4 regions of the Rouxiella sp. T17 genome follow, and region 4 is predicted to be linked to each of the others. Evidence: predicted binding sites of a transcription regulator. Region 4 holds the regulator's gene; each other region holds the start of a gene.
What was found. The regulator PhoB, encoded in region 4, activates phosphate uptake and scavenging genes when phosphate is short. The targets are predictions, from matches to a motif close to CTGTCATAAAACTGNCNNAT.

Region 1 (3,139 bases), on a different contig from region 4:
ACAGAAAGTTGTAGCTGACCTGCTGCCAAATCGAGGCCAGCACCACCAGAAACATCGCCTGTCCGCTGTTCTGCGCGTGGTTCCAGTTATAGCCGAGCGTGGCAAGAAAATGGGTGATCAGGCCAAGTCCGGGGCTGAACAGAAACATCCACAACACGGCGGCCACGGCAGGCGCGACGGCGTAAGGCAGAATCAGCAGGGTCTGATACAGTCGGCTGGCGCGAATAACGTGATCCACCATCGCCGCGAGCAGCAGCGAAATCGCCAGACCAAAAAAGGCCACCATAAAGCTGAATTTCAGCGTGGTGTAAAACGACGCGAGATAGTAAGGATCCTCGAACAGCTGCTGAAAATTGCTTAGGCCAGCAAAGGTGCTGGAGATGCCGAAAGGGTCCAGCGTCTGAACCGAATACCATAGGGCCTGACCGGCGGGCCAGAGGAAAAAGATGGCGGTAATCAGCAGTTGTGGCAGAACCAGCGCGTAAGGCAGCCAGCTACAGCCGAATCCGGGACGGTGTGAACTCATAGACAAGACTCGTCAGAACGGGAAAACAGAGGCCGGAACAGAGCGCGATGCCCTCTCCGGCCTCAGGGCGATTACTTCACGGAAGCTTCAAAACGACGCAACAACAGGTTGCCGCGCTGCACGGACTCATCCAGCGCCTGCTTGGCGGTTTTCTGGCCGCTCCACACGCCTTCCAGCTCTTCATCGATAATGGTACGAATCTGCGGCATATTGCCCAGACGCATGCCTTTGGTGAACGGTAACGGCGGTTTGTTCATCATCTGGCGGGTGGCGACGTCGGAACCCGGATTCTTGTCATAGAAGCCTTGCTGCTTGGTTAAGTCGTAAGCCGCAGAAGTCACGGGGAGATAGCCGGTTTTCTGGTGCCATTCGGCGGCAATCTCCGGCGTTGTCAGGAATTGCAGGAATTCGGCCACGCCTTTGTAGGTTGCCTCATCCTTGCCTTTCATCACCCACAGGCTCGCGCCGCCGATGATGGCATTTTGCGGCGCGCCTTTAATGTCGGCGTCGTAAGGCATCATTCCAACGCCGTAGTTAAATTTGGCGTGCTGGCGGATATCGGCCAGAGAACCGGAAGAGGCGGTGGTCATCGCGCAATCGCCGTTATAAAACTTGGCAGTTGACTCATCCTGACGCCCGAAATAGGTAAATTCACCCTTCTTGTTCATGTCCTGAAGGAACTGAATGTGTTTGATCTGTTCCGGTTTGTTGAACTCCAACACCGCGTCGGTGCCGTCGAAGCCGTTATTTTTGGTGGCGACAGGCAAACCGTGCCATGCGGAGAAGTTTTCAATTTGGATCCAGCCCTGCCAGCCGCTGGCGTAACCACATTTCATGCCCGCGTCTTTCAATTTGGCGGTGTCCTGCTCCAACTCCTGCCATGTTTTTGGCGGCTGGTCCGGATTCAGCCCGGCTTTCTTGAACGCATCTTTGTTGTAATAAAGCACCGGCGTCGAGCTGTTAAACGGCTGTGACAGCAGGCGACCCTGTGAATCGGAGTAATAACCCGCGACCGTCGGCACAAACTGCGAAACGTCTTCTTTTAATCCTGCGTCGGCAAATACCTGATAAACCGGCTTAATTGCCTTGCTCGCCATCATGGTGGCGGTGCCAACCTCATAAACTTGCAGGATTGCGGGCGCGTTGCCGGTGCGATACGCCGCGATGCCCGCCGCCAGATTCTGGTCATATTTACCTTTATAAACCGGCACGATTTTAACGTCGGGATGCGTTTGGTTAAAACGATCGGCCAGCGAGTTGACCTCTTTACCCAATTCGCCGTCCATCGAATGCCAGAAAGGAATTTCCGTTACGGCCAGCGCGTTGGCGCTGAAAGCCAGCATAAGCGCGGCACCGAGGACCGATTTTTTTAAAGTAATAAACATGCCTGTCTCCTGAAGTCTGCGGGGTTGGCGGCGCAGAGAAAGTTTGGAAGTTAAATAACTTTTTATTCGGGAGGTAAAATGACACGGCTAAATGACAGAAAAATAACCGTTAAGTGACGTTAGTGTGACAGCAGCATGAAACGCGGATGACGAAATGATGGCAAAACAAAGGCGCACGGCTTTCGCGGTGCGCCTTTTCAGGATTTGAATTTAGACGAGCTAAAAAATTACAGCGCGCGTTTCAGGCGTGCGACGGCCTCGTGCAGCTGCTCTTCTGTTGCGGTAGCGAACGAGATGCGGAAGGTCGAGTGATCCGGGTTATCGGAATAGAAGAATTCGCCCGGCACAAACACCACGCCCTCTTTGATGGTCTCTTTCATCCATTCGGTGCAGTTACGCGGCTCGCGGAAACGCGCCCACAGGAACATGCCGCCTTTCGGATATTCGAAGGTCAGCACGTGACCCAGCTCGCGTTCCAGCAGCTCGGCCAGCACGGCGCATTTTTTCTTGTAGGCCGCGCGAATGGTTTCGATCTGCTGCTCAAGACGGCCCAATCCTAAATAGTATTCGGCGACGGTTTGTGACAGCGAGCTAGCGTGCAGGTCGGCAGCCTGTTTGATGATGGCAACTTTATTCAGCAGCCAATCCGGCATGATAACCCAGCCCAAACGCAGGCCCGGGGCCAGAATTTTGGAGAAGGTCGAGGTGTAGATGATGTTGTCGGCGTGACCGTAAAGCTGCTGGGAAATTGAGAACAGCGTTGGCAGGCGCTCGTCGGTGAAACGAATTTCGCCGTACGGGTCATCTTCGATGATCAGGAACTGATGCTCGGCGGCCAGTTTTACCAGCTGCTCGCGACGAGATTGGCTCAGCGTGACGCCGCTCGGATTGCCGAACGTTGGCACCACGTACACGCCTTTAATCTTGCGCGTTTTGAGGATCTCGGCCAGCTCGTCGACCTTCATGCCGTCGCCGTCGGAGCCGACAGAAAGCAGGTGCGCTTCGGCCAGTTCCAGCGTTTGCAGCGCGGCCAGATAGGTTGGGCGCTCAACGACGACCACGTCGTCAGGGTTAACCACGGCGCGCATCACCAGATCCAGCGCCTGCTGGGAACCGGCGGTAACCACGACGTCTTCCGGCGTGGCGTTAATGCCGCGCGTTTTGCAGAGGTCGATAATGCGCGAACGCAGGCCGTAGCTGCCTTCGGTCAAACCGTATTGGAACGCGA
Region 2 (3,139 bases), on a different contig from region 4:
ATATTCGGAATCGGCAGCATCGTTAATGAGTTTTAACTCGTCGCGCAGCCACTGAATCGACGCGCCGCCCACGAACACGGCACCTTCAAGCGCGTAGTTCACTTCGCCGCGCGGGCCACAGGCAATGGTGGTCAGCAGGCCGTTTTTAGACACCACGGCTTCGGTGCCGGTGTTCATCAACAGGAAGCAGCCGGTGCCGTAAGTATTTTTCGCCATGCCAGGCTGTACGCACAGTTGGCCATAAAGCGCCGCCTGCTGGTCACCGGCGATCCCGGCGATTGGAATACGCGTACCGCCTTTACCACCAATGTTGGTGCGGCCATAAATTTCGGAGGAAGGGCGAACTTCCGGCAGCATCTCGCGCGGAATATCCAGCGCTTCAAGCAGGCGATCGTCCCATTGCAGGCTGTGGATGTTGAACATCATGGTACGCGAGGCGTTGGTGTAATCCGTAATGTGAACACGCCCCTGCGTCATTTTCCATACCAGCCAGGTGTCGACAGTCCCGAACAGCAGCTCGCCTTTGCGCGCACGCTCGCGGGAACCTTCGACGTGATCGAGGATCCATTTCACCTTGGTGCCGGAGAAATACGGGTCAACCACCAGGCCGGTATTGTGGCGAATATACTCTTCCAGCCCTTCTTCTTTCAGCTTTTCACAAATATCGGCGGTACGACGGCACTGCCAGACAATCGCGTTATAAATTGGCTTGCCGGTCTCTTTCTCCCAGACGATGGTGGTTTCGCGCTGGTTGGTAATACCGATACCGGCAATTTGGTCAGAGTTGATGTCAGCTTTTGCCAGCACTTCAACCAGGACAGAGCTTTGAGATGACCAAATTTCCATTGGATCATGCTCAACCCAACCCGCCTTAGGGTAAATCTGGGTGAATTCACGCTGTGAAACGCTAACGATGTTGGCGTCGTGATCGAGCACTACGGCGCGAGAGCTGGTGGTACCCTGGTCCAGTGCAACGATGTACTTTTTGTCGTGAGTTTTATCTGCTGTCATGATTTATGTCCTGCAAAGTGGGCTGTGAATCAGTTAAACCTATCAGGCTTTACGTTCAGATGGCTGTTTGGCAGCCTCTTCTGACGGAGCGGCGGCGGTAATCTGTGGAAGATGATTGCTGATCAGTGCGCGGTAACCCACAGCACCCAGACATGCACCTACCAGCGGCCCGAAGATAGGCACCAGGAAGTAAGGGATTTCGCGTCCACCCGTGAAGGCGACTTTTCCCCAACCGGCGAAGAAGGCGAACAGTTTAGGACCGAAGTCACGCGCCGGATTCAGCGCAAAGCCGGTCAGTGGACCCATAGACGCGCCGATAACGGCGATCAGCAGGCCAATCAGCAGCGGAGCCAATGCGCCGCGCGGAACGCCGTTGCCGTCATCGGTCAGCGCCAGAATCATCGCCATCAGAACGGCGGTAATCACGGCTTCAACCAGAAACGCCTGCAATACGCTAATGTGCGGGTTTGGATAGGTCGAGAAAATCCCGGCCAGATCAAGGCTCGCTACGCTGCCGCGCACCATGTTGTGGCTCTGTTCGAAATCGTAGAAAAGATTGTAGTAAAGGCCGTATACCAGCGCTGCCGCACAGAAGGCGCCTGCTATTTGAGCAACAATGTACGGCAAAACCTTGCGACCGTCGAAGTTGGCGAACAGGCACAGGGCAATGGTAATCGCCGGATTAAGATGCGCACCCGAAATGGCCGCTGTCAGGTAAACCGCCATCGAGACGCCGAGGCCCCAGATGATGCTGATTTCCCACTGTCCGAACGAGGCGCCCGCCAGCTTCAACGCTGCGACGCAACCGGCACCAAAAAAGATAATCAGCCCGGTTCCCAAAAATTCTGCGATGCATTGACCTTTTATTGAGGGATTCATATTTTGGCTCATAGTCGGATCCTGTAAAGGATAGTTGTTAAGGGTAGGGTACTTTTCATTTAGTTTTATTGTTTGGTGTTATTTATTTTAACATCTCATGCAAGATGAGTCTGTGATGTGAATTTATCGTTAACGAGCATAAACGAGAAATACCGAAATCAAAATGTGTGTGGTGTGTCATAAAAATGAGCGAATACGAGTGTTTTTTACAAGTTTGCAAACCATAAAAATGAGTAACTAACGAGAAAAGTAATGGTTTTAGGTATTAAATGGGGCCTAAATTCGGCTTTTGCTGATAGTTACGTCATTTGAATTGCAACAGACTACGTGCACAGCCAGTATGTTGCTAGACAGGGACGGGATGCCTACATACAATCGGGGTTAATTACAGTCGCGGTACGCATTACGTCCGTCGTTGATTGGATTATCGAGCTGCGTCGGGAAGACGTGGCGAGTCATAGAAGATATACGCCTTGCGAACATAAGGGGAATTAACATGTCATTTGAAGTCTTTGAGAAACTTGAAACAAAAGTTCAGCAAGCGATTGATACCATTACTTTACTGCAGATGGAAATCGAAGAGCTGAAAGAGCAGAACAATAACCTGTCACAGCAGGTACAACACGCAAACGGCAACCATGAGTCTCTGGTGCGTGAAAACGCTCACCTGAAAGAAGAGCAGCATGTGTGGCAAGAACGCCTGAGATCCTTACTGGGAAAAATGGAAGAAGTCTAAATCCACGGCATCTTTCAAGCTGCAGATGCGTTGACTGCCTGCTTTCACCCCAGTCACTTACTTGTGTAAGCTTCTGGGGACTCGCTTAGTTGTCGCCTTCCTGCAACTCGAAATATTTGCGGATTAGGAACAGTCCATTATTCAAAATGAAAAAGACGCGCATTGGCGTCTTTTTTATTGTCTTCAGTTTGTTCGAAACTGACGATTATTCGATGTCGAGCGGGTCTTCGGAGAGGATGATGCCAGTGTTGTCGGCATACAAATGGTCGCCGGAGAAGAAGGTGACGCCGCCGAAGTTGACGCGGATGTCGCTCTCGCCGATGCCTTCGCTCGCTGCGCCTGCCGGAATGGCGGCCATCGCCTGGATGCCGATATCCAACTCTTCGAGGTCGTCGACCTGACGAACCGCGCCGTAAATGACCATTCCTTCCCACTCGTTTTGCAGCGCAAGGTTGGCTAAGCCAGCGTCAATCAGTGCGCGACGAACGGAACCGCCGCCGTCGACCAGCAACA
Region 3 (3,139 bases), on a different contig from region 4:
AGCGATGTTCCTGGGAAATATCAGCGACACGCTGGCGTTCTTCTTTATTGCTTTCTATAAAAGCAGTGACCCGTTTATGGCGCAGCACTGGGTCGAGATCGCGCTGGTGGATTACAGCTTCAAATTGCTCATTTGTCTGATTTTCTTCCTGCCGATGTACGGTATGCTGCTGAATGTCCTGCTTAAGCGCCTTGCTCAACCCGATGCCCTTGCTCAATCAGATAAAAGCGATGCCGTGACGTTTCACGACGACACAAAAGCCGCCAATATCTGACTTGCTTTTCGGCCTTGAATAGGTTGCCATAAAGGTCGTGAAGTCAATAAGCTACCTTTGTCTCGCCGAGGCGAAGGTGGCGCGCGTGAACATAAAAGGAAGCCTTATGCACAAATTAGCCAAGTTTATGGGAATAACGCTGCTGGTTGCCGGTTTGGCTGCCTGCGATGGCAAAACGGATGACAAGACCGCGTCAGCGGACAAGGGTGCAACGCCAGCGGCCGCGACGTCTGCTCAGCAGATTAGCCTGCTCGACGGCAAATTGGCTTTCGCGCTGCCGCAGGGCATGAGCGACCAGAGCGGTAAACTGGGCACGCAGGCCAATAACATGCACGTTTACGCCGATAAATCTGGTCAGAAAGCCGTAATCGTGATTTTGGGCGATTCTACCGCCGACACGCTGGAAACCATTGCCAACCGTCTCGAGCAGCAGCAGCACGAGCGCGATACCAACCTGCAGGTTGTGACCAACAAGTCGATTCAGGTAAACGGTCAAACGCTGCAACAGTTTGATAGCGTGATCAATTCTGCCGGTCAGAAAGCGTATTCTTCTATCGTGCTGGCTAAAATCGATAACCAGCTGATGACGATGCAAATCACCATGCCCGCTGACAACCAGCAGCAGGCGCAGTCTGACGCCGAAGCGATTATCGCCACGCTGAAAGTGCAGTAATCCTTGCCAACGCGGAGAGCCCTTCTCCGCGTTATCTCTCAAATTTCGCTCATTAAGTTCTTTCAACTTTCATTAATTGTTCACAAACGAGCAAAATAGCGCGTATTCGCGCACTAAAGATCTAAAACGTGATCTCCCTCCGCCCTTTGTCCTTAATGAATATTTCAAATTGTTAATAATTCCGGCAGAATCCGCCTGAGTTTAATAATTCTGTAACATTAATGTCATAAACCCCCTTTCCATCTTAGCCTTTCAGATCCCAAAGATGTGCGTTATGGAACATTTAATACCCAAGGGAACGGCCTCGGAGGCATCCATGCTAAGTATCTTCAAACCTGCCGCGCATATCGCGCCGGTGGACAAAAATCATATCGACCCAACCTACCGCCGTCTGCGCTGGCAGATTTTCTTCGGCATCTTCTTTGGTTACGCGGCCTATTATCTGGTGCGCAAAAACTTCACGCTGGCGATGCCTTATCTGGTTGAGCAAGGCTTCTCGCGCGGCGATCTCGGACTGGCGCTGTCAGGAATTTCCATCGCCTACGGCTTCTCGAAATTTATCATGGGCGCGGTTTCCGACCGGTCCAACCCGCGCGTTTTTCTGCCTGCCGGGCTGATCCTTTCTGCCGCCGTGATGCTGTTCATGGGCTTCGTGCCGTGGGCAACGTCAAGCATTGCCATCATGTTTGTGCTGCTGTTTATCTGCGGCTGGTTCCAGGGCATGGGCTGGCCGCCGTGCGGCAGAACGATGGTCCACTGGTGGTCGCATAAAGAGCGCGGCGGCGTGGTGTCGGTGTGGAACTGTGCGCACAACGTCGGCGGCGGTTTGCCTCCTTTACTGTTCCTGCTCGGCATGGCGTGGTTTAACGACTGGCACGCGGCACTTTACATGCCGGCTTTCGCAGCCATCGCCGTCGCGGTATTTGCTTTTATCATGATGCGCGACACGCCGCAGTCCTGTGGTTTGCCGCCAATCGAAGAGTACAAAAATGACTATCCGCCGGATTACGACAAGGAATCGGCAGAGAAAGAGCTGACGGCGAAGCAGATTTTCATGCAGTACGTGCTGCCCAACAAGCTGCTGTGGTACATCGCGCTGGCCAACGTGTTTGTTTACCTGCTGCGTTACGGCATTCTCGACTGGTCGCCGACTTACCTGAAAGAGGTCAAACACTTCGCGCTGGATAAGTCTTCGTGGACCTATTTCCTGTATGAATATGCCGGAATTCCCGGCACGCTGCTGTGCGGCTGGATGTCGGACAAAGTCTTCAAAGGTAATCGCGGCGCGACCGGCGTGTTCTTTATGATTCTGGTGACTATCGCAACCATCGTTTACTGGCTCAATCCGGTCGGCAATCCGGGCATCGACATGACCTGCATGATAGTCATCGGCTTTCTGATTTACGGGCCGGTAATGCTGATCGGCCTGCACGCGCTGGAATTAGCGCCGAAAAAAGCAGCAGGAACGGCGGCCGGATTCACCGGGCTGTTTGGCTATCTCGGCGGATCGGTCGCGGCGAGCGCGATTGTTGGCTATACCGTCGACGCCTTTGGCTGGAACGGCGGCTTTTTGGTGATGATTGGCGGCTGCGTGGCGGCGGTTCTGCTGTTGCTGCTGACGATGTTTAGTGAAAACAAACATAAGGCGCAGCTGGCTAATCGCGGCTAACTGATTGATAAAAAATAGATAATAAGTATAAAGAAAAAGCCCGCAGGTTCTGCTGAACGTGCGGGCTTTTTTGCTATTCACTAATGTGCGGGCAATCGACGCTCGATTAATAAATCAACGCGCGACCAGTTAGAGATTGTTGGTCAGATACATCCTGCGCAGATAGTGCGGCACGGCGTCATCGGCGTTGGAACCAATGATTTCAGCGTCCGGCATTGCGGCTTTCAGGCGCGGCAGCGAGCCGCTCATCAGGCAACCTTTGCCCGACATGTTCAGCATCTCGAGGTCGTTCATGCCGTCGCCAAAGGCGATACAGTCTTTCAACGTATGCCCCATCAGCGCGGAAACCTGCTCCAGCGCGTGACCTTTCGACACGCCGCCCGCCATCACTTCCAGACACACCGGCAGCGAGAAGCTGACATTAACGCGATCGCCCCAGCGCGCAATAATGGCCTGCTCCAGCGGGATCAGTTTTTCGTGGTCATCGCAGGTGAAATAGACTTTGGCGATGCCGTCGGTTTCC
Region 4 (3,139 bases):
GAGGCCGAGCGCGTCGCGCTGTGCGCAGGCCGCCTGATACAGCGCCGAATAATGTTGCGTAATGGCTTCCTGTAGCGCCAGCTGCTTGTCATTACCGGACTCTCCGGCCCGGCTCGCCAGCAGGTCACGCGGGCGTAAAAACGGGATCGCGCAGAGGATCGCGCCGGGTTTTCCCTGTCGATCGTTTAAAGTAATGACCTGACGCGCCAGATCTTCGCCGACAGTCGCGATCACCTGCGTATTCAGGCAGGAAAGCAGCTCGCGCGATTCGTTGAGCGTAGCGACGGAATCATGATTACCGGCCAACACCACCAGCTGACAGCCGGTGCGCTGAAGATTGACAATAAAACGGTTGTACAGCTCGCGCGCATAGCTCGGCGGCGAACCGGTATCGAAAATATCGCCCGCGACGATCACCGCATCAACCTGATGAATCTCGACCTGCGAGACCAGCCAGTCGAGAAAGGCCTGATGTTCCGGCGCGCGGCTTTTGGTAAAAAAGTACTGACCAAGATGCCAGTCGGAGGTGTGTATCAGTCGCATGAGGGTCTCGCGGTAGCGGTAACAGGCGGCAAGTATAAACGGCCTGCCTAGCCGCTGTCGTTGGAAAAACGTTGCAGCGACAATCGTCTGCGGCAAATATGACAGTGTGACGAGCCAATGTTGCACGGCGGATTTTTATTCATAAATCTGTCACAAAACTGACGCATAATGACCGCCGAAATCAAAATTAAGTACGCTAACTTATTGGCAGGCTATCAAAATGGCTAGACGCATATTAGTTGTGGAAGATGAAGCACCGATCCGTGAAATGGTCTGTTTTGTCCTTGAGCAGAATGGTTATCACCCTGTTGAAGCCGAAGATTTCGATTCGGCCGTCAATCTCCTGATTGAGCCTTATCCCGAGTTAATTTTACTCGACTGGATGTTACCCGGCGGTTCCGGCATTCAGTTTATCAAGCATCTTAAACGCGAAGCGCTGACCCGCGACATTCCGGTCATGATGCTGACCGCGCGTGGCGAAGAGGAAGATCGCGTACGCGGGCTGGAAGTGGGAGCCGACGACTATATTACCAAGCCGTTTTCACCTAAAGAGCTGGTCGCGCGCATTAAAGCCGTCATGCGCCGTATTTCACCGATGGCGGTGGAAGAGGTGATTGATATGAAAGGGTTGCTGCTCGATCCCTCTTCACATCGCGTGATGGCCAATGAATTGGCGCTCGACATGGGCCCGACCGAATTCAAACTGCTGCACTTCTTTATGACTCACTCCGAACGCGTTTACAGCCGTGAACAATTGCTTAACAATGTCTGGGGCACTAACGTGTACGTGGAAGACCGCACGGTAGACGTGCACATTCGTCGCCTGCGCAAAGCGCTGGAAAGCAGCGGTCACGATCGCATGATTCAGACGGTTCGTGGAACAGGCTACCGTTTCTCCACCCGTTTCTAGATTCTTGACCCTGGCCTTGTCCCCGTACTTTTTATTCTAAACAACAAGGCTTCACTCACAGCGGAGATACTGTGTGTTAGAACGATTGTCGTGGAAACGGCTGGCGGGCGAACTGTTTATGTTCTGCTGTCCGGCACTCATTCTTGCCATCTTTATCGGCTACCTGCCGTGGCTGTTATTGGCGTCGCTGGTTGCGGCGTTAGGCTGGAACTATTTTAACCAGCTTAAACTTTCCCACTGGCTGTGGCTCGACCGCAGTATCACACCGCCCAGCGGATTATGGAGCTGGGAACCGCTGTTTTACGGCCTCAATCAAATGCAGATGCGCAACCGGCGCAGAAGGCGCGAGCTGGCGCTGCTGATCAAACGCTTTCGCAGCGGGGCCGAATCGCTGCCTGACGCCGTGGTGCTGACAACCGAAGAGGGCAATATTTTCTGGTGTAACGGACTGGCGCAACAGCTTCTCGGTTTCCGTTGGCCTGAAGATAATGGCCAGCATCTGTTTAACCTGCTGCGTTACCCCGAGCTGCGACTGTGGATCCAAAGCCAGGATTTCAGTCGTCCGCTGACTCTCCAGCTTAATAATGGTCATTGGGTCGAGTTCCGCGTGATGCCCTATTCCGAAGGGCAACTGCTGATCGTCGCCCGTGATGTGACCCAAATGCGCCAGCTCGAAGGCGCACGGCGTAACTTCTTTGCCAATGTCAGTCACGAGCTGCGCACGCCGCTGACGGTGTTGCAGGGTTATCTGGAAATGATGGATGACGATTCGCTGGAAGGGCCTTTCCGCAGCAAGGCGCTGGACACCATGCAGGAGCAGACGCGGCGCATGGAAGGATTGGTCAAGCAGCTGCTGACGCTGTCTAGAATCGAAGCGGCTACTAACATAGACCTACAGGAAAAGGTCGATATTCCGGCCATGCTCGGCATGTTGGAGCACGAAGTGCAAACGCTGAGCAATGGCCGCCACCAGATTACCTTTACTGTCGATGAGCAGCTCAAGGTGTTTGGCAATGACGATCAGCTGCGCAGCGCCGTATCGAATCTGGTTTATAACTCGGTTAATCACACGCCGACCGGCACGAAAATTGACGTTCGCTGGCAACAAACGCCGCAGGGCGCGCAGTTTGAGGTTAGCGACAACGGCCCCGGTATCGCCTCACAGCATATTCCGCGCCTGACCGAACGCTTTTATCGCGTCGATAAGGCCCGTTCGCGCCAGACCGGCGGCAGCGGATTAGGTTTGGCAATCGTAAAACACGCGGTAAATCATCATCATGCACAGCTCAATATTTCCAGTGAGCTTGGAAAAGGCACGCGCTTTACCTTTACGCTGCCGCCGCGTTTAATTGTCGGACGTTAAGATTAATAAATTGATTACGGGAAATTCTGACGCCCGATCATGAATTTTTTTCAAGTAAGATGAAAATTCTTCGTTTTGTGATGAACTCCTTTCATGGCAGGATAGCCTTAAAGCCGTTTAGACATCCAGATGTCTAAATGTCACTCTCAGTAATTATTAACATTGTTAACTAATTATTCCGAGTTGAGGCGTCCTTATTCATCTAGTGCCTTGATGCCTGCCATCGAGGCTATGCCAGGAGTTCATTATGTCTGTTACCAATCCTGTTTACCGCGCCGAAGTTGTCGGCAGTTTCCTGCGTCCAGAAGCGCTGAAGTTGGCTC

Region 1: a site for PhoB is predicted at 2,023-2,042, ahead of ugpB (sn-glycerol-3-phosphate ABC transporter substrate-binding protein UgpB). Genes of this name have one in related genera too.
Region 2: a site for PhoB is predicted at 2,065-2,084, ahead of SC206_RS01730 (MIP/aquaporin family protein). Genes of this name have one in related genera too.
Region 3: a site for PhoB is predicted at 1,147-1,166, ahead of glpT (glycerol-3-phosphate transporter). Genes of this name have one in related genera too.

Annotation. Positions count from the first base shown of each region.
Region 1 covers NZ_JAWUEA010000025.1:29,861-32,999, forward strand. The annotation lists gene ugpA (sn-glycerol-3-phosphate ABC transporter permease UgpA) at 1-526, opposite strand, end outside; gene ugpB (sn-glycerol-3-phosphate ABC transporter substrate-binding protein UgpB) at 598-1,911, opposite strand; gene SC206_RS06235 (aminotransferase-like domain-containing protein) at 2,139-3,139, opposite strand, start outside.
Region 2 covers NZ_JAWUEA010000007.1:88,961-92,099, forward strand. The annotation lists gene glpK (glycerol kinase GlpK) at 1-1,011, opposite strand, end outside; gene SC206_RS01730 (MIP/aquaporin family protein) at 1,054-1,902, opposite strand; gene zapB (cell division protein ZapB) at 2,387-2,626, shown strand; gene rraA (ribonuclease E activity regulator RraA) at 2,832-3,139, opposite strand, start outside.
Region 3 covers NZ_JAWUEA010000025.1:49,035-52,173, forward strand. The annotation lists gene SC206_RS06315 (7-cyano-7-deazaguanine/7-aminomethyl-7-deazaguanine transporter) at 1-274, shown strand, start outside; gene SC206_RS06320 (DcrB family lipoprotein) at 381-947, shown strand; gene glpT (glycerol-3-phosphate transporter) at 1,264-2,616, shown strand; gene yigL (sugar/pyridoxal phosphate phosphatase YigL) at 2,746-3,139, opposite strand, start outside.
Region 4 covers NZ_JAWUEA010000035.1:105,864-109,002, forward strand. The annotation lists gene sbcD (exonuclease subunit SbcD) at 1-543, opposite strand, end outside; gene phoB (phosphate response regulator transcription factor PhoB) at 764-1,453, shown strand; gene phoR (phosphate regulon sensor histidine kinase PhoR) at 1,527-2,816, shown strand; gene SC206_RS13945 (cobalamin-independent methionine synthase II family protein) at 3,064-3,139, shown strand, end outside.